Regions from separate parts of the Holdemania sp. 1001302B_160321_E10 genome, predicted to be linked through region 2. Evidence: a T-box and tRNA genes for the amino acid it is inferred to sense, from the RefSeq annotation. Region 2 holds a T-box; the other holds one or more tRNA genes.
What was found. The T-box of region 2 lies ahead of trpS (tryptophan--tRNA ligase). A T-box ahead of a tRNA ligase gene usually reads a tRNA of that ligase, here a tRNA-Trp.
Positions count from the first base shown of each region.

Region 1: it has a tRNA-Trp gene. The T-box ahead of trpS (tryptophan--tRNA ligase) is inferred to sense a tRNA for this amino acid. The anticodon was not compared.

Region 1 covers NZ_JADNEM010000009.1:22,358-37,322, forward strand. Annotated here, with positions in the region: gene I2D94_RS07025 (iron ABC transporter permease) at 1-643, shown strand, start outside; gene I2D94_RS07030 (ABC transporter ATP-binding protein) at 645-1,763, shown strand; gene I2D94_RS07035 (YesL family protein) at 1,798-2,445, shown strand; tRNA gene I2D94_RS07040 (tRNA-Glu) at 2,537-2,613, shown strand; tRNA gene I2D94_RS07045 (tRNA-Trp) at 2,621-2,694, shown strand; gene I2D94_RS07050 (diphosphate--fructose-6-phosphate 1-phosphotransferase) at 2,931-4,592, shown strand; gene I2D94_RS07055 (shikimate kinase) at 4,694-5,281, opposite strand; gene I2D94_RS07060 (ACT domain-containing protein) at 5,405-5,842, opposite strand; gene thrB (homoserine kinase) at 5,835-6,728, opposite strand; gene thrC (threonine synthase) at 6,721-8,217, opposite strand; gene I2D94_RS07075 (homoserine dehydrogenase) at 8,315-9,484, shown strand; gene I2D94_RS07080 (aspartate kinase) at 9,481-10,818, shown strand; gene I2D94_RS07085 (aspartate-semialdehyde dehydrogenase) at 10,815-11,819, shown strand; gene I2D94_RS07090 (demethoxyubiquinone hydroxylase family protein) at 12,100-12,453, shown strand; gene I2D94_RS07095 (family 1 encapsulin nanocompartment shell protein) at 12,466-13,278, shown strand; gene I2D94_RS07100 (HAD family hydrolase) at 13,454-14,098, opposite strand; gene I2D94_RS07105 (hypothetical protein) at 14,095-14,965, opposite strand, start outside.
Region 2 covers NZ_JADNEM010000017.1:46,306-61,270, reverse strand. Annotated here, with positions in the region: gene I2D94_RS11355 (AI-2E family transporter) at 1-30, opposite strand, end outside; gene I2D94_RS11350 (hypothetical protein) at 57-212, opposite strand; gene I2D94_RS11345 (ATP-dependent RecD-like DNA helicase) at 264-2,453, opposite strand; gene I2D94_RS11340 (CPBP family intramembrane glutamic endopeptidase) at 2,470-3,168, opposite strand; gene mnmA (tRNA 2-thiouridine(34) synthase MnmA) at 3,165-4,310, opposite strand; gene I2D94_RS11330 (Spx/MgsR family RNA polymerase-binding regulatory protein) at 4,370-4,801, opposite strand; T-box leader at 5,035-5,248, shown strand; gene trpS (tryptophan--tRNA ligase) at 5,279-6,292, shown strand; gene I2D94_RS11320 (hypothetical protein) at 6,303-6,479, opposite strand; gene I2D94_RS11315 (YitT family protein) at 6,594-7,454, opposite strand; gene I2D94_RS11310 (asparagine synthetase B) at 7,535-9,304, opposite strand; gene I2D94_RS11305 (competence protein ComK) at 9,352-9,780, opposite strand; gene I2D94_RS11300 (RidA family protein) at 10,132-10,614, opposite strand; gene I2D94_RS11295 (hypothetical protein) at 10,666-10,827, opposite strand; gene I2D94_RS11290 (hypothetical protein) at 10,867-11,532, opposite strand; gene I2D94_RS11285 (DUF3892 domain-containing protein) at 11,594-11,848, shown strand; gene I2D94_RS11280 (VWA domain-containing protein) at 12,010-13,155, opposite strand; gene I2D94_RS11275 (DUF5682 family protein) at 13,155-14,965, opposite strand, start outside.

The sequences.
Region 1 (14,965 bases), on a different contig from region 2:
GAAGACGCTGTTCAACAGTCTGAAGCTTTCGGCAATCGTCGCGGTGGGCGCGGGTACGCTGGGCTTTCTGGCCGGTTATGCGATCGTGCGCCGGCGGGGAAGCAAGCTGAGCCAGATCGTAGAGAATCTGACGTTTATCCCGTATCTGATTCCGTCGATGGCTTTTGCGGCGATTTATCTGTCGATGTTCTCACGCCCGCACGGAATTATTCCATCGCTCTACGGCACCTTTGCGATTTTGGCTCTGATCGGGACGGTCAAATATCTGCCGATGGCTTCCCGTTCCGGCGTGAACTCGATGCTGCAGCTGTCTCCGGAAATTGAGGAGGCCGGCATCATTCAGGGCATTCCCTGGGTCAAACGGATGGCCAAGATCATCGTGCCGATCGAGAAGTCGACGATCGTCTCCGGCTATCTGCTGCCGTTTGTTTCCAGTATGCGCGAACTGAGCTTATACGTGATTCTGGTGACCGCAAACAACCGCGTGCTGACGACATTGTTATTCATGTATGATGAAAAGGGCTGGGAGCAGTATTCCAATGCGATCAACCTGTTGATTATCTTCGTGGTGCTCATCGTGAATTTCGGCGTAGAAAAGCTGACCGGCGCTTCCATTGAAAAGGGTGTAGGAGGAGGAAATTGACATGCCGACAATAAGATTAGTCGATATCACAAAAAAATTCGGCAAGGGCTCAATCGCCGTAAATCATTTAAATCTGGAAATTAAGGACGGAGATTTCGTCTCGCTGTTAGGACCTTCCGGCTGCGGCAAGACGACGACGCTGCGGATGATCGCCGGGCTGGAAACGCCGAGCGAAGGTGAGATCTACATCGACGATCAGCTGGTGTTCTCCGATGCTAAAGGCGTCAATGTGTCGCCGGATAAGCGCAATGTCGGTTTCCTGTTTCAGAACTATGCGCTGTGGCCGCACATGACGGTGTATAAAAATATTTCATTTGGTTTGGAAAACATGAAATGGCCGAAGGAAAAGATCGACGCCCGGGTGAAGGAAATCTGCCAGACGATGCGGATTGAAGAATACATTCAGCGCTATCCGTCTGAATTGTCGGGTGGTCAGCAGCAGCGCGTTGCGATCGCCCGGACCTTAGCCCCGAACCCGCGGGTGTTGTTGATGGACGAACCGCTGTCCAACCTGGACGCCAAGCTGCGCAACGACATGCGCGCTGAACTGAAGCGGCTGCACATGGCGACCGGAGCGACGTTTGTCTATGTAACCCACGATCAGTCGGAGGCGATGACGCTGAGCTCGAAGGTATGTCTGATCAAGGAAGGTGTTTTGCAGCAGTATTGTCCGCCATTGACGTTGTATGGTGAACCGGCGAATTTATTCTGCGCTGATTTCATGGGCAATCCGACGATGAATTTCATTTCCTGCCACGGGATCAAAAAGGATCAGGCAGTCGAATTGACCTGCCGGCATTTCTCTGTTCGTTTCACGCCGAACCAACCGCTGGCGCTGCCGGCGGAAGGGGATTATGTTTTAGGCGTAAGACCGGAATTTGTTAAAGTCAGCGCGGACGAGGGCATCGAAGGCACGGTTGTTTCCTCATTGCCAAGCGGGATGGAAACAACGTTGTCGCTGGCGGTCAAGGACATCACGTTGTCGGCGGTGGCCTTCGGCAGCATCGACTTCGCGATGGATTCCGTCATTCACTTCGGTTTTGAAGGGGATCGGTATATCCTGTTTGACGCGCAGTCGACAGAAAATCTGGGACTGGGTTCCTTACAGATTTTAAACTGATTTAAATAGGGTAATCCTGAAAGAGGAGTGGAACATGGGCGAAAAAGGAGAAAAATTATTTTGGACCGGCGTCGACCGGGTAATGAACATCGTGCTGCTGGGCTTTCTGTGGCTGATCTGCAGTCTGCCTGTCGTCACGATCGGCGCCTCCAGTACGGCGCTCAACGCCTCGATGAGCGGTTATGTGCGGGGAGATCGCCGCTCGGTGATAAAATCCTTTTTCGCCGCGTTTCGTCAGCATTGGCCGCTAGCCACGAAGATCTGGCTGATCCATCTGGTTGTCATCGCGGTGCTGCTGTGGGATTTGCTTTATTATCGGATCGGCGAATCGTCGCAGGATGTGCTGGGGGCCACGGTGGCTGCGGTTGGGCTTGGGCTTGTCTTTTTTGAATTGTTGATGGTCTTTGCACTGCTGGTGGAGGTTCCCGGGCTGACAGTAAAAACAGCGCTGGCGAAGGCGCTGGACCTGGCGTTTACCTGTTTCTTGGAGTCGTTGTCCATTGCGGTGCTGACGCTGGCGGTGCCGGTGGCAGTCTTCTTTCTGCTGCCGGGATTCCTGCCGGCATTGCCGGGCTTGATTGTGTATCTGGACTGGCAGATCCTGCCGAAGATGTTCCAGAAAGCCAAGTTTAAAAAGGGCAGCCGGGAACAGAATCGGATGTTACGGAAACAAAATCACTGAAGGCGGAGCGAAGTTTCTGCCTTCGTTTTTTTATTTTTTTGTTGAAATCATAAAAAGTTTATGCTATTATTACAAAGCAATCGGAAAAAATGGCTCGTTGGTGAAGTGGCTTAACACAGCGCCCTTTCACGGCGTCATTCACGAGTTCGAATCTCGTACGAGTCACCATTTTTTTAGGGGTGTGGTTCAATGGTAGAACAGAGGTCTCCAAAACCTTTGATGGGAGTTCGATTCTCTCCACCCCTGCCACTTATTCGCAAAGCCTTTCTGAAAGGCTTTTTTTATTGCATAATAATCCCCAGTTTAGTCTAAAAATAAAAGTACCAGATTGAGAAATATCGCCGGGGAATTGGACCCCGGCGATCAAATCTTCCGGATGTTCCTTTTTTGTGTCTTTTGTCACGCTGAACACGCGAATACCGGTTTACTTTTCAGGTTAAATATCTTAAAATTACGATGTATCTAAGATGAGAAGGAGATTAACTATGAAAATTTCATCACTACAATCTGCTAGATATGAGTATTCACCGAAACTTCCAGGTATGCTGAGACATGGCATTGCCAATATCGGGGTTCAGGAAGGCGAAGAAACTCAAAGCGCAGCCGATCAGGAAGTAATCAAACGCTTATTTCCAAACACATACGGCAAAAAAGAAATTACATTTGTTCAGGGTGAGAACACGGCGGAAACGAAGAAACAGGTCGTCGGCGTGATTCTTTCCGGCGGTCAGGCTCCGGGCGGACACAATGTCATCTGCGGCTTATATGATGCTTTAAAAGCTGCGAATAAAGAAAATGTTCTCTATGGTTTCAAGAATGGTCCGATCGGTTTGATTGAAGACGATTATTTGATTTTTGACGATGCCTACATCAACCAGTACCGCAACACGGGCGGATTCGATATCATCGGTTCCGGCAGAACGAAGCTGGAAACTAGCGAACAATTCGCGATCGTTGCGGATGTCTGCAAGAAGCATGGAATTACGGCGATTGTCATCATCGGCGGCGATGACTCCAATACCAATGCGGCGGTTTTGGCTGAATACTTTGCGGCGCATGACACCGGCGTTCAGGTCATCGGCTGCCCGAAGACGATCGACGGCGATCTGAAGAACGAAGATATCGAATGCTCGTTCGGGTTTGATACGGCGACCAAGACTTACAGCGAAATCATTGGCAACATCGAAAGAGACGCGAATTCCGCGAAGAAATACTGGCATTTCATCAAAGTCATGGGCCGTTCCGCTTCCCATGTCGCTCTGGAATGCGCGCTGGAAACGCAGCCGAATATCTGTCTGATCTCCGAAGAAGTATCGGAAAAGAAAATGTCGCTGTCGCAGATTGCGGATTACATTGCGGATTCCGTTGAAAAGCGTGCGGCAAAGGGCATGAACTTCGGTGTCGCGATCATTCCGGAAGGCGTCGTTGAATTCGTACCGGAATTCTCTGCGTTAATTCAGGAAATCAACGAACTTCTCGCCGGAAGCAAGGCTGACGCGTTCAACGCGCTGGCGACGTGGAGCGAAAAGTATGCGTTCATTGAACAAGGACTGACGAAAGAATCCATGGGCGTCTTTGCGATCCTGCCGGAAAACATCCAGCAGCAGCTGTTCCTGGAACGCGATCCGCACGGCAACGTCCAGGTTTCCCTGATCGAATCGGAAAAATTATTCTCGGCGTTAGTCAAGGATAAGCTGGATGAAAGAAAGAAAGCCGGAACCTATAAGGGAAAATTCAGTCCGCTGCATCATTTCTTAGGCTATGAAGGACGATGCGCGTTCCCGTCTAACTTTGATTCCGACTACTGCTACTCGCTGGGATATAATGCGTTTATGTTGATCCAGTATGGCTACAACGGCTATCTGTCAAAGATCTCCAACCTGTCCAAGCCGGCCAGCGAATGGACAGCGGGCGGTATGCCGATCACGAAGATGATGAACATCGAAAGAAGACATGGCGAAGACAAGCCAGTCATCAAGAAAGCACTTGTCGAGCTGGATGGCAAGCCGTTTAAATTCTTTGAGGCTCATCGTGAGGAATGGGCTGTGGAAACCAGCTTCGTTTATCCGGGCGCGATCCAGTATTACGGACCAGCTGAAGTCTGCGATATCACGACGAAGACGCTGGCGCTGGAACACGCTGAGTAAAACAAAAACATTCTGTTTCCTTCCGAATCTGTTTTAAAGTAACAAAAAAAGAAATTGCCGAATGGATTGAATTTTCCAAGGGGCAATTTCTTTTTTTCATTTTATCGAATGTGTTCAACTGGAATCTCTGCGATATCAGAAGCGTGAATCAGCTCGTTGTACGTGCTCAGGATCAGCTTCAGATTTTCTGACAAAGGATTGGCGCCGTTTAAATAAAGCACGCGGCAGGGCAGACTGGCCGCCCATTCCAGATGCCGTTTGCGGCAGGGAGAACCGTCGGTTTCGTAGCGGTCAGAATCCGCCAGGAAACGCTGGTGCGCTTCAAACATATCCCCGCCCGGTAGAATCCGCGCGCCGAAGGCTTCCAGTTCTCTTTGGTGCAGACGCTGCCGGCGAAGCTCGGCCGGAGCGTCGACATGCACGGCCAGATCAAACAACGGTACAAACGGCGCATTGAAGCTGTCCATTGATCCGGCCATGACGAAATGATCGAATGGAGTAATGTCATGCATCAGCCGTTCGGCTTTTTCTGTTCGCGAAAACATGAGCGTGAACGGAACTGGCGTGTCTTTGCGCCATAGATAATCGTCGATGTCAAAATAGGGATAACCCAGTTCACTGGCCGTCATCCTGCCCAGCGTGGTTTTTCCTGAACCGGAAGAACCAAATAAAAGAATACCTCGTGTCATCGCTTACCCTCCCCTGATACAGTCCGGACTTTTATTCTATCCCGGAAATGCAGGTTCCGCAATCGGAAGCTTCCAGAATCAAGGATAATCAACATGTTTCGCTCTGGCGGAAGGAAGGTTTTTTTATTCCAGGTCGATCAGGCGGACGTTGGTCACGCCCTTTTTCTCTTTCAGGCTGCGCAGCACTTCGTCGATGGAACAATCCAGATCTGAGATATCCAGCGAGAGGCTGACCGAGGCGTGATCATGAATCGGAATTGACTGGTTGATCGTCAGCACGCTGGTGTGCTGGGCCGCCAGTTCGTTGAGCACCTCGCTTAACACGCCCTGCTGATGCGTCAGGATCATGCTTAACACAGCTTTGCGGCCGCGCGCGTTTTCCGAGAAAGAAAAGATCGAATCTTTATATTTATAATAGGTGCTGCGGCTGATGCCGACGCGCTGAACAGCTTCGCTGACCCCTTTTACTTTGTGCTGTTCGACAAGATCGCGGGCTTCCACAACTTTCGCGTAAAAATCCGGCAGGATTTTCGTGTTGACGATCAGATATTGTTCACTCATAGGGTTCCTCCTTGCATTCAATACGGACGCCTTCCTGTTGGACGCGGCAGGGCAGCAGCTGCCAATGATGATCCAGTGTTTTGAGCTTTAACGAAAGGGCAGCTTCCGGAAGATCATCGAGAAATAAGGCCAGCAGCGTCGGCCCGGAACCGCTGATCATTACCGCGGCGGCTCCCTGATCGACGCATAACTGTTTTACAGCCGCATATTCCGGAATCAGCGGGATGCGGTAAGGCTCGTGCAATGGTTCGTTCATCGCCGCTTCCAGCAACGCGCTGTCCGCCGTTTCCAATCCTTTTAATAGAAAAGCCAGCTTGCCCAGAGCGCCCGCGGCCTGGGCATGAGGAATCCTCTGAGGCAGAGCCTGGCGGGCACGGCGGGTTTCCAGTTCGAAGTCCGGGACCAGCGCGGCCAACCGCAGACGTTCGCTGACGCTGAAGTCGGCGGTCAACAGACAGTCCTGATCGATCAGCGCGGCCTTCAATCCGCCTAACAACGCCGGGGTGACATTATCCGGATGACCTTCCAGTTCACAGGCCAGCCGCAGAAGATCCAGCGTGGAGACCGGCTCGTTCAACAGCGCGTTCGCCCCGCACAGGCCCGCGAGGATGCAGGCGGAAGACGATCCCAGACCGCGGCTGACCGGGATCGGCGAATCAATCGTGATCTGGACGGGGATTGGCTTCTCGTTCAGCTTTTGAAACAAACGGCAGTAGGCTTTCCAGACTAAATTATTCTCGTTGCAATAACGCCGGGGACAACCGGTAATCGTAAACTGCGCGGCGGGGGTGAAAGTGAAGCTGGCTTGTAAGTCCAGCGCCAGTCCCAGCGTATCGAAGCCGGGGCCTAAATTGGCGGTCGTCGCCGGTACGGTCACTTTAATCATGATTCATCGCCTGCACTTTCTGCCGGACATAATCGAGGATCGCATCCTTTTCGATCTGATCGGTATGCCGAACTGGTTTGTCCCGCAAGCCTTGCAACGGAGCGGGAATTGGAATTCCGGTGCGTTTGCTCAACTGTTCCATCGCCGTCCACTCGTCCATTTCAGCCGCACCGAACAAGGCTTCATAGACGTCCTTGCTGAACTTGAAGCACGAAGCGGTCGCCAGGACAACGCATGGATTTTTTTCAAATCCTTCACTTCGCAGCTGACGCAGGACGTGCACGCCGACTGCGGTGTGCGGATCGAGGACCTGACCGCTTTGGGCATAGACCTGCCGGATGGTTTCGGCAGCCTGCTCGTCGGTACAGTCGCCGCAGGCAAATTGTTTCTGCAGGCGATGAAGCAACGCGGAGTCAATCTGATATTCTCCCTGTTTCTGCAGCTGATCCATATAAGCCGCGACCTGTTGACCATCCAATCCGGTTTCGTGCGCTAACAGGCGTTCCAGATTGCTGGAAATCAGGATATCCATCGACGGCGACGTCGTTTTCATGAAGGGCCGCCGGCGGTTGTAGCAGCCGGTGGTGAAGAATTCAGTCAGAACGTTGTTGGCATTGCTCGCGACGATCAGCTTGCCGACGGGCAAGCCCATCTGCTTGGCGTAATAGCCAGCCAGAATATCCCCAAAATTACCCGTTGGCACACTGAAATCCAACGTCTGCCCAGCTGTGAGCACGCCTCGCTGACGCAGCTGGCGGTAGGCCCAGAAATAATAGACGATCTGTGGAACCAGCCGGCCGATATTGATCGAATTGGCGCTGGAAAGCTCAATCTGACAGGCTTTGAACGCAGCGCGCAGCTGCGGATCGGCAAAGCAGCGCTTGACCGCGCTTTGAGCGTCGTCGAAATTGCCGCGGATCGCGCACACGCCGATATTGTTTCCTTCGCTGCTGACCATCTGACGCTGCTGAATTTCACTGACGAGGTGATCAGGATAAAAAACGAGCAGTTCGCAGCCGGCACGATCCTTGAAACTTTCCAGCGCCGCTTTGCCTGTATCGCCGGAGGTTGCCGTCAGGATCAGCGTTTTCTGCGGCTGACTCTGCCGTCGGGAAGCTTCCGCCAGAAATAACGGCAGCAGCGACAGCGCGATATCCTTAAACGCTGCCGTCGGTCCATGATACAATTCCAGTAAAAAGTCGGAACCCAGCGGAGAAAGCCTTACGACGTCCTCCGCGTCGAAGCGTCCCTTGTAAGCCTGATGAAGCAGAGCCTGAAGCGCGGGGGCGTCCAATCCGTCGGTAAAGCAGGCCAGCACAGCCTGGGCGATGGCCAGATAACTGAGCGGCAGGGTCTCCACGTCGATCTGCCGGTTTTCCCAGTCGGTCGGGATGATTAAGCCGCCGTCGTCAGCCACACCGTTTCTGACCGCCGTCCAGAAATCCCCTTCAATATGCGAACCTCGCGTACTGCATAACTGTTTTTTCATGTGTCCACCTCTTGAATTTTTTAACAGTTCTATGATACAATGTCTTTCAATGAAAAACAAGTGTATTTATTTCAGGCACACATAAGGGGGAATTCATTTGAAAATCGCAATGCTTGGCTGGGGTACCGTTGCCCGCAGCCTGATGGAACAGATTGAGAAGCGTCATGATCCAACGCTGCAGGCCGCGGCCATTTTGATCCGGAAGCCGCATCCGCTGACCCATCCGGCCATGACTTATGATTACGCGGCGATTTTAGCGGATCCGCAAATCGAGATTGTCGTTGAAATGATTTCCGGGGCCGAGGCGGCGTGGAATTATTGCCGGCAGGCAATGGAAGCGGGCAAATCGGTCGTGACCTCCAACAAGGCAATGGTTTCGGCGCATTATGGGGAATTGCTGGAACTGGCAAAGAAGCAACAGGTCCAGTTCCGTTATGACGCCAGCGTCGCCGGGGGGATTCCCTGGCTGCGGACGATCAGTGCGTTAAAAGCTACCGATCCGATTCTGGCGGTCGAAGGGATCTTTAATGGAACGACGAATTACATCCTCGATCACATGGAGCGCGATGGGTTGTCGTTAAGCGAAGGCATCGTTCAAGCTCAGCGTTTAGGTTATGCGGAAGCGGATCCCAGTGCGGATTTGGAAGGGGAAGATCTGGCGCGCAAGCTGATGATCAGTGCCGGCTGTGCTTTCAGCGGGCGGCTTCTGCGCGATCAGTTTAAGGTACAGGGATTGCAGGGATTAACGAATCAGGATATTCAGGCGTTTGAAGCGAAAAAGAAACGCTGCCGGCTGTTGTCGGTCTTAAAGAAAACGGAAGCGGGAATTCAGGCCCGCGTCGAGCCAATATTGCTGCCCTTATCCGCACCGCTGGCGCAGATCCGCGATAATCTCAACGCCGGCGTGCTGCGCACAGCCAGTCTGGGCGAGCTGACCTTGATCGGTCAGGGGGCGGGCGGACCGCCGACGGCACACGCCGTGCTCACCGACATTCTGGAAATAGTAAAGGGGTGTCCGGTTGCGCCGCTGCGGCTGCGTGAAATGAAAATCAGCGAAGCCGCCGGGGATGCTCGCTATTATGTGGGAACCAACGACCAGACCGCCCCGCTTTTTAGCGGAGTAACCGCGGAAATCCGGCGCAGCGAAGGGCGTGTTCAGCTCTGGACGCAGATGGAGGACAGCCGGCAACTTCAAGCTTTAATCACTCACGCCCGGACACTTGATCCGCAGCTGTTTGCCGCGCGGATCCAGGAGGAAGAAGCATGATCGTCGCAAAATTCGGCGGCTCCTCGTTAGCCGACGCCAGTCAGTTTCAAAAAGTCAAAGCGATCGTGAAGTCCGATCCCGAGCGTCAGATCGTCGTCTGCAGTGCGGCGGGAAGACGCACAAAAACCGATAATAAAATCACGGATCTGCTTTATTTATGCCACGCGCATCTGCAATATTCCGTTTCCTGCGAGCCGCTGTTCGATTTGATCCGCCAGCGGTTCTGCGAAATCCGAGATGCGCTGGGGGTAAGTCTGGATCTGGAGGAACCCTTAGCCCAACTGAAAGAAAAAATGCGTCAGGGAATCAGCCAGGACGAGCTGGTGTCGCGGGGAGAATGGCTGACGTCGAAGCTGATGGCGGCGTATTTGGACTGGCCGTTTGTCGATGCGGCTGAGGTGATCCGGTTTGGCTATGACGGCAAGATCGATCACAACGTCACCCGCCAGCTGATCCGGGCGCAGGCTCAGCAGACGCCCCGATTTGTCATTCCCGGCTTCTACGGTGCGCTGCCCAACGGCCGGATTAAGGTCATGGCCCGCGGCGGTTCGGATATCACCGGCAGTTTAATGGCCTCGGCGCTGTCTGCCCGGCTGTATGAAAACTGGACTGACGTCAGCGGGATTCTGATGGCCGATCCGCGGATCATCGAACATCCCGTTCAGATCGAAAGGATTACCTACAGCGAGCTGCGCGAGCTTTCCTATATGGGCGCAAACGTCCTGCATGAGGACGCGATCTACCCGGTCAAGGACGCGAACATTCCAATCGTCATCCGCAACACAAACCAACCGGACAATCCCGGCACGCAGATTGTCGATCACGTCGATCCGGCACTGGAAGACCGGTCGCGGTTTGTCACCGGGATCGCCGGGAAGAAGGATTTCACGGTCATCACGATGTACCGTCACAACGCGTCCAACGAGGTCGGTCTGTTGAAGCGGGCGCTGGAGGTCCTGGAAAAATATAAGATCAGCGTCGAACATGTCCCATCGGGCATTGATAATTTCTCAATCGTCGTTTCCACGGCCGCGATAGCCGACAGTCTGTATGAAATCGCGGCGCAGTTAAAACAGGTGTGCGAATGCGACGATATCAAGGTTGTCAACAATCTCAGCCTGATCGCCGTCGTGGGCCGCAACATGGCGCTGCAGTGCGGCATCTCCGGCCAGCTGTTTCAGACGCTGGGCGCGCATCAGATCAACATCCGGATGATCGCCCAGGGCTCGGATGAAATCAACATCATCGTCGGGGTGGAGAATGAAGACTTCAGCCGGGCGATTCAGGTCTTATACGCGGCGTTTTCGCCGAAAGCAGGGAGGATGCAGGCATGAAAAGCTGTCGAATTGCCATTTTGGGCGCTACCGGTGCGGTGGGCCGCACGATGCTTCAGGTTCTGGAAGAACAAACCGACTGGCCGATCGGACCGGTAAAGCTGCTGGCCAGTCCGCGCAGCGCCGGCCAGACCTTGACGTTTAAAGGTCAGCCGCTGATCATCGAAGCGGTCAATGAGTACAGCTTCGCGGACGTCGACGTTGTTCTGGGAGCCGTAGAAAACGAGCTGGCCAAGCGCTGGGCGCCGGTGATCGTCAAAGCGGGCGCGGTGTTTGTTGACAACAGCAGCGCGTTCCGGCTGGATCCGGATGTGCCGTTAGTCATCCCGCAGATCAATCCGCAGGATATCCGCACCCATCAGGGGATCATCGCCAATCCCAACTGTGCGACGATCATCGCGCTGATGGCGGTCGCGCCGATTTACCGGCTTTCGCGGATTACGCGGATGATCGTGTCGACCTATCAGGCAGTCTCCGGCGCCGGGGCTGCAGGTTTAGCGGAATTAAAACGCCAGATCACCCAGCTGGAAGCGGGACAGGCCGCGTCCGCGGAAACCTTCCCGGTTCAGATCGCGTACAATCTGATCCCCCAGATCGGCAGCTTTGATGAACAGGGCTACAGCTCGGAGGAAATGAAGCTGCAGAACGAAGGCCGCAAAATCCTTCACGATCCGGCGCTGCGGGTCAGCTGCACGTGCGTCCGCGTGCCGGTGCTGCGCTGCCATTCCGAGTCGATCACGCTGGAAACCGAGCGGGAAGTCAGTCTGGATGAAGTCCGTCAGGCGATCGCGGAAGCGGAGGGCGTCGTCCTCAATGAACAGCCGTACCCGACGCCGCTGTCCTGTACGGATCAGGACATGGTTGAGGTCGGCCGGCTGCGGCGGGATCTTGCCAGTGAACAGGGCATCGCGCTGTGGTGCTGCGGTGATCAGCTGCGCAAGGGCGCGGCGACCAACGCCATTGAAATAGTCCGCGTCTGGTGGCGGGATCAGGCAGCCTGACCATCAAGGAGAACCCATCAAAACCGGATCAAGGCCAAAGCCTGAGATTTCATATTCAAGAAAGCCGGAGAAACCCGATGCCGCTTGTGCCTTCAGTGCAGCAGCGATTTGCGGGAATCTGGTTTTTTTATCGGCGCGGATGGAAAGCAAAGCAATGTTTAAATTGATGAAAATTATTTTATGATTGCTGCAGAAAATAAAACAAAGTTAAAATGATAATGATTATCGCTATTGTAAAACGAACGGGTTTGTGGTTTAATAAAGCCAAGGAGGGATGAACATGCCAAACTTTGCGAATCCATTTCAAGGAAATGTCAACCGAAAGATGACCAACGCCGAACTGATGCAGGCGATCCGCCTCGACATCGCGGGCGAGTTGGAAGCAATTTATCTGTACGAATCCCATATTTTAGCGACGGACGATCCTGCCGCAAAAAAGGTGCTGGAGGATATCCGCGATGAGGAAAAGGCGCACATGGGTGAACTGATCACCCTGATGCGTTATCTGGATCCATCAGAAACCGATCATTTCTTAGCCGGTGAATCCGAGGTCAGGGAAATGCTGGAGGATCTGGGAATTGTCAAAAACACTGAGGTGAAGACCGGAATGACGGTCGGATCGCTCAAGGAGTAGGAAGGAGAATTGATGATGGATGTGTTAGGCAGAGAATCCGCGCCGATCAATGCGGCGTTGTGGAAGCAGATTGATGAAACCGTAATTGAAACTGCCCGGAAGTTGTTGATTGGCCGCCGGTTCTTATCGCTGGCCGGTCCGCTGGGGGCTGGTGCGCAGAGCGTGATCGTTGACAGCGCCGCGATGGAGGAAGAACTGGAAGCGGGCATCGGCCAGATCCGCGGCCGCCGTTTTCAGCCGTTAATTCAGTTGTTTGAGGATTTTACTTTATTGTGGCGTGATTTGGAAAGCGTGGAAAGCGGGATGCCGCTGGATCGTTCACGGATTCTGGATGCGGCGCGCAGACTGGCCCGGCGGGAAGACGAGCTGATTTTCTTCGGGAATCCGGCGGCGGAAGTAACCGGACTGGTCAACACCGAAGGAACTGTGCATCTGCCTCATGGCGACTGGAGCCAGAGTGAGAATGCGTTTGCGGATATTGCCAAAGGCTTGAACGAGCTGGAAAGCCGCGGTTATGTCAGCGGTATTACGCTGTTGCTGAGTCCGGATCGAATGTTGGATTTACAGCGGATCCAGCCGGGTACCGGCATGCTGGAAGTCGACCGGATCGCACGGCTGATCGGCGGACCCGTCCTCAAATCACCGGTATTGAAACAGAATCATGCGCTGCTGATTGCGGCGGAGCCGGAGAATGTCGATCTGGCGTTGGGTCTGGATCTGAGCACGGGTTATCTGGAAACGAAGGATTTCAATCATGCCTTCCGGATTCTGGAAACACTGGCGCTGCGGATTAAACGGCCGGAAGCAATCGTTGTGTTTGACTGATCGGTCTTTGAAAGGGATCGGGCAAGCGATCGCGCTTCAGTGGATCCTGTTTTAGAAATCATAAGAAAAAAGCCCTGGGGTAAGCACCCGGGGCTTTTTGTCAAACAGACAGACGAACCGGGAGGACTGCTTATGGATTCAGTCAGATCCGCCTTCTGTTTCGGAATAAGTAGATTTAGTGAGAGGAAGATGCATTCAGACCTGCCAGTTTCAGCACATCGCTGACTTGCGGCAGAAACCAGGTCGGGGTTGTGGCCGGCCGGTCGTTCCGCCCCCATCCAGCCAGCGCACAATCGCATCCGGCGCGCAGCGCACATTGCAGATCGTAGTCGGCATCGCCGATATAAATCGTGGTTTCGGCTTTTGCGCCGCTGCGTTTCAAATAATTCAGCATCGGCTCGGGGTCCGGCTTATGTCCAACGGTGTCGTCGGCCGTGACGATGAGTTCGAAATATTGATCTAAGCCCAGGGCGCTGAAATCCTGCGCCAGTTCGATTTGTGTCTTGGAAGTGACGACGCCCAGAGCTATGCCATGATCGCGCAAGGTCCCAAGCAGCTCGATAATTCCGTCGAAGATCGTAACCTCCTGGAGAAATTCTGTATATTTTGCGTCCCATTCCCGCAGCACCTGTTCCGGATGATCCAACTGAAACCGTCTCAGTGCGTCTTTTCCGGGAATGCCCAGGGCAAACCGCAGATCCTCGGTTCTCAGCGCGATTCCTTGACGGCCCAGCGCCCATTGCAGGGAGTGCAGCACCGCCTGCTCGGTATTCAGCAGCGTCCCGTCGATATCGAAGACCAGATGCGTATAAGTTTTCATGCGCAAACCTCCGGCTGATTCATTAACTGCATTGCCCGGCGGCTCAGCCCGATTTCATAATCGGCACGGAAATCATCCGACAAAAGCAATACCGGCGGCTGAACTGGGGCAAAGCAGGCGTTGAGCTGGGTTTGAATTTCATCGAAGTGATCGACGAAGAACGGATGGGTATACAGCTGGATGAAATCCGGATCAGTGATGATGGCGTAGGTCAGGATACAGCGCAGAATGGATTCCGGCAACGTATCCGGCCATTGGTTCGCATTCAGTCCGGCTTCACGGACCCAGGGCAGCAGTTCGATTTCTCCGGCAACCTGATGAGCGCCCTTGACCGTTTTGCCGCCGACGACAAAGCTGGAGCCAAACCCGCAGCTGCCCAGATAGAAGCTGATCAGGGTCGTATGATCGTTCATCCGGCAGCGCTGCCAGCAGCCTTCCGAGGAAATCCACATGTCGTTGCCCAATGTGCCGTTCAGACCGCTGGCGCATTCCAGCTCTTTTAACAGATTCATTCCTTTGAGCTGGGGATATTCAAAACTTTGCTGGACAGTTTCACCGTTGGTATTGGCGGCGATGCCCAGACAGAAGCAGCACAGCGAAGGTTCCTGACGGCGGGCCTGCAGAAGCAGACCTACGAGGGTATCAAACAGATCGGAGTCAATTTCGATCCGGCCCTGGCTTTTCGTCATACCCAGGCTGTCGAGGATAAACCAGTCGAGATTCTGACCTTCCAGAATCATCGCGATCGCGTTGCGGTAATCCGCATTGTATTGATAGATCCGGCTGCAGCGGCCGCCTGAGGAACTTCCGGTGCCGGCGATCTGCAGCTGCCGGGCGGCGACCATTTCATCGACGATCTTGCCGACC
Region 2 (14,965 bases):
CCAGTCCGTTCGTTCAAACAGGTCTTTCATAAAAGAGAAACCCCGCAACGACGGGGTTAGTGTTCAAGATCCATCTGGTGCATTTTGCGGATCAGCTTCTTTTTACATTTGCAGGCCTTGTAATAAGCGTCGTCGAGTTCATCCTCGTTTGTGAACGCGACCACCATGCCGGCAGCCATGCCAACCATGAAACCGAATAACCATTTTTTCATACGTTCCACTCCTTTTGGTGTTAGTATGTCCGCAAGCGGATAAACTTATGCTTAAAATTCCGGATTCAGCATCGCCGCGATCCGCCGGGTAAGCGTCGTTGAGCGCAAATGGTGTTCCTGGCTGGCAATCCCGCGGATTAACGCGTCCTTTTCGCCTAAAAGGACCAGCGATTTTTTAGCGCGGGTGACGCCGGTATAGATCAGCCGCCGCTGAAGCATGATCCCGTAATCACGCACGACCGGCATGATGACGATCGGATATTCGCTGCCCTGGGATTTATGCACGGAAATGCAGTAGGCGTGCGAAATGTTGAGCAGGTTATCCGAGGTGTATTCAACGAGAATTCCTTCGAAGTCGACGATCAGCCGGTTTTTGCCGGCTTCGTCCTCATTGGCGTAAACGATTTCCACAAGCATGCCGATATCGCCGTTGTAGACGTCGTCATCCGGCTGGTTTTTCAATTGTAAAATTTTGTCGCCCTCGCGGAAGGTACGGTAGCCCGCCTTCCATTCGCGCTTGCCCTGCTCCGGCGGATTCAGGCATTGCTGCAAAGCGGCATTCAGCCGGTCGATTCCGGCCGGTCCGTTGTATTTGCTGGCGAGCACCTGAATGTCCTGGATATCGTAGCCCTTGTTGAGCGCCGACTGAACGACGTTGATGACCTGGTCCTTGATCTCGTAAAGTCCGACCGGGAAAAACGCCACGTCGCCATGACAGTCCAGCTCCTCCGTCTGGCCCTGACGAATCTGATGCGCCAGCGTGATCACGTCGCTGCCCTCGCTCTGGCGGAAGATCCGTTCCAGCCGGACTAACGGAAACAGCTCGGAGGTGATTAAATCCTTCAAGACGCAGCCGCAGCGGACCGAAGGCAGCTGATCCTCGTCGCCGATGATGCACAGCTTCTTGACATGCACCGAGGCCTTGCACAGCGCCGCGAACAGCCAGCTGTCGACCATGGAAAATTCGTCGATGATCAACAGATCGACGATCAGCGGATCCTGTTCCGTCTTGGTAAACGTATTCGATTCCAGATCCCAGCCCAACAAACTGTGGATCGTAAACGTATCGGTTTCCGTCAGCTCAGCCAGCCGCTTCGCCGCCCGTCCGGTCGGGGCGCAGCAGGCGATCCGCTGGTACGGATACAGTTTTTTAAACAACGCGGTCAACGCCCGCACAACGGTTGTCTTGCCCGTTCCCGGGCCGCCGGTCAGGATCATCGCGTCATGTTCAAAAAACGTGTGGATCGCGTCCAGCTGCGCCTGATCGTAGGTGATCGCCAGCTTTTCCTGCAGCGCGTCCAGCTCAAGCTGCAGCGTTTGGGGATCGACCGGTTCCAGTTCTTCAAACGGAAACAGCGTCAGAAACTGCGCGATCTGGACCTCCGCGTCATATTGATCGACATGATAGATCCGCCCTTCTTCTTCCACTAACCGTCGTTGTAAAAGCAGCGATTCCAGCAGTTCGTCAAAATCATAGGTCAGACCGGCGCACTGGCGTTTCATCTGATGCGCCAGCCCTTCGCGGCTGACATACGTATCGCCGCTTTGCATGTTCATCTGATCGACCAGCGCCACCATCGCCGCTTCCAGCCGGCGCGGATCCTCCAGCTCAAAGCCCAGCGACATCGCGACTTTGTCCGCCGTCGCAAACCCGATGCCGTCGACCTCGTCGACCATCCGGTACGGATTTTCCTGGATTTTCTCAACCGCTTCCTTACCGTAGATCCGCTCCAGCTTCATGACGTTGCGCATCCCCAGACCATGAGCGACAAAGAACTGGATCAGATTTTCCAGATCGTCGTCGCTTTCTTTTAACCCTTCCAGAATCGCTGTCCGGCGCTTGCTTGTCATTTTCGGCACGCTGTCCAGCACGGTGGGGTCGTTTTTAATCCGATGAATCGCGTCTTTGCCAAGGGCCGCCACAATCGTTTCGGCATATTTTTTGCCGATGCCCTCAAATAACGGACCGGACAGAAAACGAATCAGGGAATCCTCGTCGTCCGGCATGACGCGGTGGAAGGTCTCGACCTGAAACTGCATTCCATAGCGGGGATGATCGACATAGCTGCCGCTTAACTCCATCAGCGCATCCTCGCTGAACACCGGCAGATATCCGGTGATCGTCACCTGCCGCTGCTGCAGATCATCAACGATAAAACGAGCGACAGTGTAGCCGTTGTCGTCGTTGCGGAAGACGATCTGCTTCAGTTTGCCGCGGATGACGTCGCGTTCCTCACTCATTTCCCTCATTCCTTTCTCACAGCAGGATCAGCATCACGCTGATCAGATTGTTCAGCCCGTGCATCAGCAGCGGACTGACGATCGTCTGATTTTCTTCCTCGGCCGCGCATAACAGATAGCCCATCGTGCCGTAAACGAGAATAAAGATCCCGTCGCTGAGATTGCCGCTCAGCAGCGACGTGAACACATGCAGAAGACCAAACAGAAATCCGCTGACCAGCGCAGCGGTGCGAAAGCTGCCCCGCTGGCGCAGCGGCGTAAAGACGGCCCCGCGGAAGACGGTTTCCTCGACAACCGGCGCAAATAGACAGGTGACCAGAATGATCTGCAGCGGCGACTGGCTCAGCTGCTGGACGACGGTATCCTGATTCTGGCTGCTTGACATTCCGGTGATCAGAATGATCGCCAGATTCATCCCATACATCACCAGCCACATCTGAACATAGCGCGTCAGCGTCGATTTGACAATCGTCCGCCGGTTTTGCCGAAAACGCTCAAGATGTTCCTTTAACAGCGGCCAGGCCGCGCCGACCGTCACCGTAAAAACCAGAATATAGACCAGATTTTCCAACATCCGGTCAAGATTGGGGATCCCTAAGGGCGCAAACAGCCGGAGAAGCACCCCGATCAACAGGGGATAAAGAAACAGGTAGCCCGCGAAATAATTGAACAGGATGACCTGCACCCGGCGCTTTGACAGCCTGACTCGGTTCATGGCTCAAAGCTGCGGATCCGGTCCGTCAGCGATTGTCCGCGATGCCAGACTTCCTCGATCACGCCCCCGCCCAAACACTGCTCGCCCAGATAGAAGACCGCCTGCTGCCCCGGGGTCACCGAAGCGACCTGTTGGGGATAGGTCAGTCTGACAGTCGTTTCATCGAGGAATTCCAGCGTCACCGGATTATCCTTCTGACGATAGCGGAACTTCGCGCAGCAGGACAGCGCGCCCTGCGGTTTTGTCCTGGCCAGCCAGTTGACGCCGCTGACCAGACAGGTATCGCTTAAGAGCCAGTCGTTGCTTTCGCCGCTGGCCACCAGCAGCTCGTTATGGACGACGTCCTTGCCGACGACAAACCACGGTCCGCCCTCGCCGCCGATCCCCAGGCCTTTGCGCTGACCGATCGTGTAATACAGCACGCCCTCATGGTCGCCTAAGACCCGGCGGCTGATCACATCGACGATCTTGCCGGATTTGGCCGGCAGGTAGTTCTTCAGAAATTCCCGGAAGTTGCGCTCGCCGATAAAACAGATTCCGGTCGAATCCTTTTTCTCCGCGATCGACAGCCGCAGTTCCTTCGCGATCCGCCGCACTTCCGGCTTTTCAATCTCGCCTAACGGAAACAACGTATGCCGCAGCGCATCGGACGCAACCTGGCAAAGGAAATAGCTCTGATCCTTATTCAGGTCGTGCGCCTTGTATAAACCGCTGAAGTCTGCTTCATGCCGCACACGCGCATAATGGCCGGTCGCCAGCGTATCGAAGCCGCGGCTGCGGGCGAAATCGAGAAAGCTGGAAAACTTGATGTATTTGTTGCACAAAATATCGGGATTCGGCGTCCGGCCCTTCTTGTATTCCTGCAGGAAGTTAGAGAAAACGTTATCCCAATACTCCTTGACAAAATCCACGCGCAGCAGTTCTAATCCCAGACTGTCGGCGACGCTTTTAGCGTCCATCCAGTCCTTTTCCTGCGGGCATACGTCGTCGTCCGCATTCGGATTGCCTAAGAAATCATTGTTGGCCATCGAATCCCAGTTGCGCATAAACGCGCAGGTTACGTCCAGCCCTTGTTGTTTTAAAAGATACGCCGCGACGGCGGAATCGACGCCGCCGGACAAACCGACTAAGATTTTCATCATTCATCCTCCCTTTGTTTCTTTTGAATTTGAGGAAAAAAACAAGCATCCGCAGATGCTTGTCAGGCTTCTTCCCGGATCTTGCCGCAGCCGGCGTAATTCGGACAGCTGGCGTTGCAGGACAGCCGGGCCAGAGAGCGCAGCTGCTGCGGGACGAACGCGTCGATCTCCTCCTCGTCGTAGCCGACCTGGAAGTTCCGTTCATTCAGGATGATCGGCCGTTTCAGCACGGATGGATTTTCCTGGATGAAATGCACCAGCTCGCTGATCGTCATGTCGTCCAGGTCGATCGCGTTCTGCTGGATGATTTTTGAGCGCTTGGAGATGATATCCTCCGAGCCGTTTTCACTGCGCATCAACAAATGCCGGATCTCCGTTTCGTTGAGCAGCGTCGTAAAAATGTTCTTTTCTATATACGGCAGATTCCGCTCTTTCAGCCATTGTTTGACCTTTCGGCAGGAAGCACAGCCGGGTGAAGTATACACTACGATCATAAATTGCACCGCCATTTCTATTGCGCACAGCCGGGCTGAAATCAAGCTCAACGCCGTTGTGAGTTCTTTTGAGCTTTTATCATACAATGAAACAGCCGGAAATTCAATCCGGCCCTGCCGATTCTCGGATGAATTTCATGATTTTTTATGACCTGCAGTTCGCTGCTGCGTCTCGGATTGACAAGATCCAGTCCGATCCGGCTTGCATGTTCGACCGGTTTGTGCTTAAATTAAGAAAAGCAACGAAGAAAAAGCAGTAGCGGGATTTTGTGACATCCAGAGAGATGAGGAACGGTGCGACTCATCCGCAGAAATCTTTCGTGAATTGGGTTTTTGGAGCCTTGGAAAGCGTCAGTTTTCCAACGGAACAGGCCGTTATCCTGCATGAGCGGTTTTTCAGGCGTCTGGAAAACAAGCTGGGTGGTACCACGCGGAAGCGTCCCGGTGATCGGGGCGTTTTTTATTTTAGGAGGAGAAATGATGGAAAACACTGAAAAAAGAAAAGTCATGCTCAGCGGAATCAAGCCGAGCGGACAGCTGACGCTGGGCAACTATATCGGCGCCCTGCGCAATTTCGTCAAGTATCAGGATGAATACGAAATGCTTGTGTTCATCGCCAACCTGCACTGCATCACGGTTTATCAGGATCCCAAAGAGCTGAAAAAGAATCTGAAGGACGCCGTCGCATTGTATCTGGCGTGCGGTCTGGATCCGCAGCGGGCAACGATTTTCTTACAGTCGGACGTCAAGGAGCATGCGCAGCTGGGCTTTATTATGAACTGCAACAGCTATCAGGGCGAGCTGAACCGGATGACGCAGTATAAGGATAAGGTCGCAAAAGGCGAAACAAACCTGACGGTCGGCCTGTACACCTATCCGTGCTTAATGGCGGCCGATATTCTGATCTATGACGCGGATTATGTTCCTGTCGGCGAGGATCAGAAGCAGCATGTCGAGCTGACCCGCGACATCGCCAACCGCTTCAACAACCGCTATGGCGAAACGTTCCGGATTCCGGAGCCGGTTGTTCCAAAGGTGGGGGCGCGGATCATGTCGCTCAGCGATCCGTCAAAGAAAATGTCCAAATCCGACAAAGGCGACAAGGGCTGCATCTATCTGCTGGAAGATCTGAAATCGGCCCGCAAGAAAATCATGTCGGCCGTGACAGACAATGAAGCGTGCGTGCGCTTTGATCCTGAAAACCAGCCGGGCATCGCCAACCTGCTGACGATTATGTCTTCGCTCTCAGGTGAAGCGATCGAAACGATTGCCGAACGCTTCGCGGGCAAAGGCTATGGGGAATTCAAAAGCGCCGTGGCAGACGTCGTCTGCGCCGAGCTGGAAAAAATTCAGGCTCGCTACAACGAGATCATCAATTCGACCTTGATCGAGGAAACGCTGGCCGAGGGCGCCGTCAAGGCGCAGCGGCTGGCCAGCCGCAAGCTGGAAAAGGTCCAGCGCAAAATCGGCCTTGAGTTCCGCAAACGATAAACGGACAGCCTCAGCTGTCCGCAGCCTGGGATGATGGTAGTCCCAGGTTTTTTTTATCCGCGTGCTTCCACCCCACGCTTTGCCAGTAGCGCTGCAGCCGGCTTTCCTGGCGGGTTTTCGGCTGGATGACATTTTCCGCCAGATCCAGCTTTCGCTGCAGTTCAGGATCGTTGACCTGATAGTCCATGTGCTTCGCCCCTTCCGTTAAGCTCAGCATACCCGCTTAAAAGCGCAAAGCTTGTTTAACTTCGTCGAAAAGCGGAAAAAAAGACGTTCTGATGAAAGAACGTCTCAGGCTGGGTTAGTCCAGCGGTTTCTGATAATAGTTGCCGATGATTTTATCGGTTTTGGACACGTTGATGAACACCTTCGGATCGACCAGGCGGATCGCTTCGATCAAGCCGTGAACCTGATACGCGTTGACCGTCATGAATAACAGACACCGCGGCGTATGCGAGAAGCCCCCTTCGCCCCACAGCTTGGTAATGCCGTGACGGCAGTAATGGAACACCGCGTCGCAGACTTCTTCCGGCTTCTCCGTGATAATAAACAAGGAATTCAGCTTGTAGCGCAGATGCATCGTCTGCACGACCTGGGTGCTGCAGAACTGATAAATAATTGAATACAGCGCCTGTTCCCATCCAAACAGGATACCCGCCAGCACCAACATCGCGGCGTTGAAATACATGACGTAGGACCAGGTCGGAGCGTTGTATTTCGTCGAGGCGTAGATCGCGATGAAATCGGTGCCGCCGCTGCTGGCATCCGCGCGCAGCGCGATTGAGATTGCCAGACCGCCCAAGATGCCGCCGAACACCGCGATCAAAAGCATGTCGCTGGTGATCGGAAAGGTCGGAAGCAACTCTGTAAACAAGCTGGTTAATGAGTATTGCAGCACGGAAAAGATCGTGAAGCGGTGGCCGACATATTTGTAGACTAACAATGTCGGCGGAATGTTCAGCAGGAAGTAGAAGACGCTGAACGGAATCGTAATCCCGCCGAATTTCGACAGCGACATGCTGAACATGCGGGACAGGCCGGCGAAGCCGCCCGGGAACAGATTGCCGGTCTCGACGAAAGCTTTCATCGCCAGCGCGTAGACAAAGGCGGAAAGAATGACTGCAATCAGTGTTTTACAGTCCTTTTTGGCTTGGTTTGACATAAAATCTCCTCTTTTTTTCCATTCCTCATTTTATCATCTTTATTTTGTCTTTCAAGCCAAAAAGACAGGAATCTGAAATCTTAGAATTCGATGCGGATCTGGTAGCGGCGCAGCCACAGTTCCAGCTGGATAAAATACGCCAGCAGCTGCGGCCCCATCATCAGCTGACCGAACCACGGTTTGGCAAAACTGCCGCCGTCGGTGTCGATCAATTCCTGCAATCCCGCCGGCTCCAGCAGCTCGCACAGACGGCACTCAGGATCGTTGATCAGTGCCTGCAGACGGTCCTTGACACGCTGGGTATATTCCGGATGATAGGTCTTCGGATACGGGTTTTTCTTGCGGTGCGCGACCTTGGCCGGCAGGATGTCTTCAAACGCCAGCCGCAAAAGTCCCTTCTCTTCACCTTTATAAAATTTCATTGACCACGGCACGTTATACAGATATTGGTAGAGCTTCGCGTCGCAGAACGGCGCCCGCACGGTCAAGCCTGTCAGAGCCGCCATCGCTTCCTGGCGCTGCACCAGCGTCTGCATAAACCAATGCACAGTCAGATACGTCATGAGCTTGGCCCGCTGATCCTGTTCGCTGTCAAACGGATCCTTCGGCGCCCGCTGAACGGTCGCCCAGTAAGCGGAACGCATCGCGCCCTCATAGTCCAGCTCGTTCATCGGCGCGCGCAGCAGCTTCACACGCTGCGGCAGCGACTGCAGCCATGGAAAAGATTTCAGACTGACCAGATCGCTGCGGTAAAACCACGGATAACCGCCGAACAGCTCGTCCGAGCATTCACCCGTCAGCACCGAACCATTCTGTTCCCTGACCTTGCCGTACATCCACAACAGGCTGGAATCGACATCCGCCATGCCGGGACCATCACGGCCGATCATCGCCGGTTCCAGCAAGTCCGCGCATTCGCGCTGGGCGATGACTAGCGGATGATGATCGAACGCATACCGCTCGATCATCGCGTCGATATACTCGTTGTCGCGCGTCGTCTGATACGCATAGCCCTTGAAATACTGCGCGTTGCCCTCATAATCCAGCGAGTATGTCGTTAATGGTCCGTGCTTTGCCGCCAGCGCGCACAGAATGCTGCTGTCTAAACCACCGGAAAGAAACGCCGCGTGCACGTCCGAGGCTGCGCACTGACGGTTCAGCGAATCGCTGACCATCTGCCGGACATGCGCCGCCGTCGCCGCCAGATCCTCGTTGTGCCGGTGCACGTTCAGTTCAAAGTATTCGTGCAGGCTTTCCTTGCGGTCGCGGATCAGCAGCGCATACCCCATCGGCAGCTCCGCGATGTTCTTATAGAACGTCTGCCCTTCGGTATGTGACGGCCCTAACGCAAACAGCTCCAGAAGCGCGGCCCGGTTGACGACCGGCATGCGGCTGCCCTCGGCAAACAATCCCTTGATCTGATCGGAGAACAGCCATTCCCCATCCGGCTTGCGCGTATAATACAACGTTTTCACACCCATTGGGTCGCGCACAATATGCAGCTGATGACCCTGGACAAACACGATCACGAAACAGCCGTCGAGCTTTTCAAACAACTTCTCACTTAAAATTTCATACAGCTGCGCCAACATTTTCGCACTGTTGCCTGTGCTTTGCGGCCGGTATTGGCTCCACAGTGACCGCAGCTCGTCCTCGTTATCAAGGATGCCCGACCAGAAACAGCCGCACTTGCGCTGGCTGTCGTAGTAAACTTGATCTGGTTTTGCTGAAGCGAGAAGATGCTCGTCGCTGACGATTGCCAGTTCGTCCTTCAGCCCCATCCGTTCCAGCCGGGACTGTTCTTTTTGAATATTCCGATTTTCGTTGAATATCAGATTGATCTTCGTCATAATTTCCTCCTCATCGTTTCATTCTATGACAAACATCATCGTCTGATTCACCGCAGGCCGTTCAACATTTCCAAATATTGCAGGCTGCGGTTGCGCTGCTGACGCAGACTGCGGGCGCAGACCGGTATCCGGTAAACAACGCCGGTATCAAAACAAACCACGGCGATCCCGTCATCGCTCATAATCTTGCGAATGCGGTCAGCCCGCAGGTAAAGACAGTCATCGCGCTCCATGGACACGGTCGGAATAAAGATCTGGGGCGGATAGCCGCCGATATAAAGCGCCGGTTTCTGGATGATTCCCATTTTCTTACGGTAACCATCCAGCCGCCCTTCCAGGCTGCTTCCCGCTTCGACGCACCAGCGGCGCAGCCATTTTACCGGTTTGTCCGGCAGTGCGCTGATTGTCCCATCGAAATGGACCGCAATCGTGCAGCAGTTTGCTGAATCGTAGTAAAGTAGTAATAAGTCTCTCATAAATTCCCCTTTTTAATGCTTTGGTGAGTGATCCGTCACTAGTAATCATTGCAGAAAATTTAAAAAATCCTGTTTTTTTCTCGTTCTTCGTAAATATTTCTGTTACACACTGGGCAGGCAAATTTTTATTTTATTCGCATAATTCATACAAACCCGTCAGCTCTATTTATACCCGGCTGGCAGTTTTAACATTCTATTTTCAATTTATTCTTACCGCTTGAAAAAAACATAAAAAAACTCCCGCAAAGCGAGAGTAAAAACCGGAATTTCCGCTGCAATTTCCCTGTTTTTTGATTGTTCAAAGACAAAACAATCCTTATAGAGAAGCCTCAGTCCAATTTTTGTGTTAGGTTATTCTCCGCAGCAGTCACCGCCGCAGCAGCCGCCTTCATCCGAGGAGCAGCCCCCGCCGCAGCCTCCGCAGCCGCCCTGCATCTGGCGTTCATAGACGAGCGTGTCGATGACCAGGCATTCGATCTCAACCTTCGCGCCTTTCGGCAGCGCGCCAACCTGCACCGTGGAACGGGCTGGATACGGCCGGTCAAAATACGTGGCATAAATCTCGTTCATCGCATTGAATTCGCCCAGGTCGGTCATGAAGACCGTCGTCTTGACGATGTGGCGCATTTCCAGATTCATCTCCGCCAACAGCGCTTCGATATTCTTTAATACCTGGTGAGTCTGTTCCTGGATGCCGCCCGCGACGATTTCGCCGCTGGCCGGATCCACCGGAATCTGGCCGGACATATAAACAAAGTCGCCCAGCTTCACCGCCGGGGTGTACGGGCCAATCGCTTTCGGCGCATTGGCAGATGTAATTTCCTGAATCAGCATGTTTACCTCCTGTACGTTTGCCGTTTTGAGTCTGATTTTATGATCGGATTCCTATTCGTCTTCTTCAAAATCCTGGATATAGTAATCCCGCTCCAGATCCATAATCCGCCGCGCGTGGCGCGAGCTGAAATGCTTGACGACCTGAAACGCCGCAATGATTAAAAGAAGCGCGAGAAAGGCAACAGATAAGAAGTCATTGACGTTTTCGATCATTTTCCATCACCTCTGACGCCTATTATACTGGACTTCAGGTTAATTTTCAAATAGAGAACCCTCGGCGATGAAAAAAACCGGCGTCGTCAGGATCAGCGCCTTCCCCTGCGGCCGGATCCAGAACCGTCCGCCCTCGCACAACGCTAACGCCGGACCGGAAAGCAGTCTGTCTTTCCGCAGGCAGGCATAGGCGCACAGCGCCCCTTCCGCACTGCTGCAGATTCGTCCCTGCACCGGCACGCTGGAATCCAGATAAAAGGACTGCGCGTCGATCAGCCGCCAGCGATGCACCGCATGATCCGGCGGATCCCAGGGCAGAATCCCCTCCCCGCGGCATTCATGCTGACCATAATAGCCGATGAAGTCTTTCGTAACCTGCGGACGCGGCAGGCACAGCGCGATTCCATTTTTCTCGATAAACCAGCTGATCCAGCGGTCCGGCGTCCGAATCGTGCCCTGAGCTTGATTCTGCATGCGTTTCTGCCAGACTGCCTTGGCCAGCACCGCGGACAAGAGCGAGGGGCCGTCATTGCCCTGCGCATCGAGCAGAACGCTTCCTTCTTCAGCCTGTTCGCCAACGCCCGCCAGCTGATCGCCGCCGATACCCAGCCCCCCGCTCAGAATCCGGGACGCCGATTCGGCATGGGGCGGCTGATCGATCAGTACTGTCGACAAATCCGCAGCCGCAAATTTCCAGAATTTCACAATATCACCTCAAGTATATTTATGCTGGCCGGGCTCAGAATAATGTCAGGAGGCGATAAATATGGCAAGAAAAAACGAGAAAACTGAATCCAGCAAAGAACGTTTCGTCGCTGTTCGTAAGAACAACGAAGGAAACCTGTGTGAATTTAAGTCCAACACAGGCAAGGTCTATGACTATGAGATGGCGATCGAAGCTATCGAACAGGGCAAGATCGAGGGCGCGATGCTGTTTACAGGCCGTGACGGAAAGCAGCACATCCGTTCTAAGAACGATGGCGATCCGAACACGAAGTTCTCTAACCTGAAAGAGTTCTAAGTTTTCCTCCTTAACTCAAATCAGGGCTGCCGGAATCAACTCTCCGGTATAGAAAAAAGCAGGGCAAAATCCCTGCTTTTTTCTATACTTTCACGCAAAACTAAATTGTTCACCAACTTAGCGGAAAGGATCGTCGCCAACCTTGCCGCTTTTTAAGCGAATCAGCCGAACCGGGCCAGATCCTGTTTCTGGAAAACCGCCTGAAGCAGCTCCGGCAGCCGCTGGGGTGTGCAGGCAAAACAGGGAATCGCGAGATTGGCCACGCGCTGGGCCATATCCTGGTTGTAATACGGCTTGCCGCCATCCTGAATCGCCAACAGGCAGATCACGGTCACACCGCTTTCCTTCATCGCCTGCAGCCGGTGAAGCAGTCCGGCGTGATTGCCGCCCTCATCCAGATCGGAAATCAAGAAGAAGATTGTTTTGTTCGGCTCCTCAATCAGCTGCTCGCAATATTTTACCGATTTATGGATATCGGTTCCCCCGCCCAGCTGGAAACCGTAAAGCAGCTCGACCGGATCGCTGCACAGCTCGCTGAGATCGACAATCGTCGTATCAAACGCCACGACGTGCGTGCGCACCGCGTTCATGCTCGCCAAAATGCAGGCCGTAACGGAGGAATAGAGGATCGAGCTGGACATGGAACCGCTCTGATCAATATCCAGAATCACATGCCAGCGGTTGCTTTTCTGCTTGCGGTCAAAGAAATAGACGCGCTCCGGCACGATCGTCTGCAGCGCAGGCGAATAGTGCTTCAGATTTTTGCGCACGGTATAAGGAAAATCAATCGCCGCGGCGCTGGGCAGCGGGGAATGCTCCTGCTTCGCCAGGGCGGCATGCACGCACCGCTGCAGCTGTGAGGCCAGCTGACGGTTGATCAGCTCGACAATTTTACGGATGTAGGCGCGCGCCTGATCCTTCGACTTCGCCGGGATCAGATCTTTTAACGTAAGCAATACGCTGGCCATTTCCAAATCCGGTTCCAGCTGTTCCAGCAGCTCCGGCTCCATCAACAGCTGCTTCCAGCCTTTCCGTTCGATCGCATCCTGCTGAATGACCTTGACCAGATCCGGATCAAACAGCGAGCGGATGTCCTTCAGCCACTTTGTGATCTGCGGATGGCTGGGGCCCAGGCCGGCTCCGCTGCCCGCGGCTTCCCCGATTCCGCCATACACCGCCGCCAGTGCGGCATCCAGCGCCAGACCGCGGCGGTCCAGCTTAAAATCGGGATCCAGCTTTTGAAATTCAGACTCTGTTTGAACGCCGAGGATTAACCGCCAGCGCGTTAATTTTTGTTGAGTATCCATCAGAATTCACCAAAATCAAAATCTTCCAGTTCGCTCAGAAGATCTTGTTCCTCTTGTTTTAACTCGTCGTTGAGCACTTCCGCAACGCTGTCTTCATCCAGCTGCCACAGACTGCCCAGATTCTGCGCGACCGCTTGCTTTTCCGCGGCGCTGTACGTACCGAATGCCCGCCGCAAAACCAGCAGAATACGCTGGAAATCCGGATCGGACAGACTGGCGATGTATTCGTCGAGCTGCCGCCACAGATACGCGCGGGCGATCAGGGCATAATGATTGCGCAGCATCAGGCCCTCAAAGCTGGCCGCCGCGATTTCCGCGGGCACCCCCGGCGACAGCCGATAGCTTATCCACTGCTCCAACTCTGCTTCCGCCAACAGCCCCCGTTCCAGCCGGATCGCCGCCGCATAGCCGCCTAACAGCGGATGGACGTCGTCGCGGCCGGATAATTCCGTTAAGACGTCCAGCCAGGTTTCCTCCATGTAATGATCGTGCAGAATCGACAGCTCATTGATGGAACCCAGCGCTTCCATGACGCCGCGGGCGGCTTTGCCATCGCACTGGCAGCTGCCCGGACAGAGCAGCAGCGCGCGGTAAAACAGCTGGTGAAACAACGGCTCAATCGCCGTACTGTCCATTCGCCGCAGCGAACCAAACCGCAGCAGCGTGCTCAGCCGGCGCGCCGTCTTGACGATCTCCTCCAAGGCCGAGGAATCAATCGCCAGCGCCTGCACCGCTTTTAAAGCATCGTCAAGACTTTCCTGCAGGCCGCAGAGAAACGCTTCTTCCACGACCGCCGCGCATTCGCTGAGCTGCTGCGCACGGGCCAGCTGTTCACGCAGCACAAACTGAGCGGCGGAAGCGACGCTGTCGCCGGACAGCGATGCTTCAATCAACGTGATCTCCGCCGTACTGCTCCACTTCAAATCCCAGCTTTCCTTCCAATCGCCGCGGGCCTGAGTTTTTGGCCGCAGCGTGCCAAACGGAACGCCGAGCACCCGCAGCCGATGCAGAAACATCGACCGGCGCAGATCGAGAAACGCGGACGCTTCCGTCTTCACCGTGGTCTTCTCCCGCAGATCCAGTTCCAGTAAATTCGCTGTCAGCGTGTTGTAGCGCTGCAGCTTCAACGTCCGCAGCGCCTGATAAAAATCATTCTGAATCGCCGTCTGCGACAGACCCTGGGGAAGACTTCCGATCGCCGTGCCGATTTCCGTATCGACAAAAGCTTCCATTAAAACTGTCGGGCGCCCCTCGCCCATACAGGCCATCGCGGCATCCTTTAAATCCTGCAAAGAAGGCGTCGCTTCCTGCCGCAGCGCGGCCAGACTCTGCGCCAACTGCAGCGCTTCGATGACCTGGGCGGTGGAACAAGGATAGCCATGTTTGCGCTGATAAAACGATAATTGCGACAAGTAAGCCGCGGCCGCCTGATCAGGGTGCCCCTTGCGTCCATACTGCCAGAGTTGTTCATAGTAGGCTGGCGCTTTGTTGCCGGCACCATAACCGGAGAGCGAGGCCAGCCGGAAATAGGAATACGGCATGAGCGTTCGCCGGACGGACAGCGCCGGAAGCTTTTCTGCTTGTCCGCAAGCCTGCGGTGTTTCAAGACCTTCGCCATGGTACGCGCCGCAGATCACCGCAATTCGTTCCGCGTCGATTCCGCTTTGAATATAATGATCGATGACTCCGCGCATAAACGCCTCACGGCGCAGCGTCAGCGCATCCGGCGGCTGAAGCTGGCGCAGATGATGCGCGAACAGTGCCAGCGCTTCGGCAAACTTCGCCCCGTCCGTTTCATGCTCAAACATCC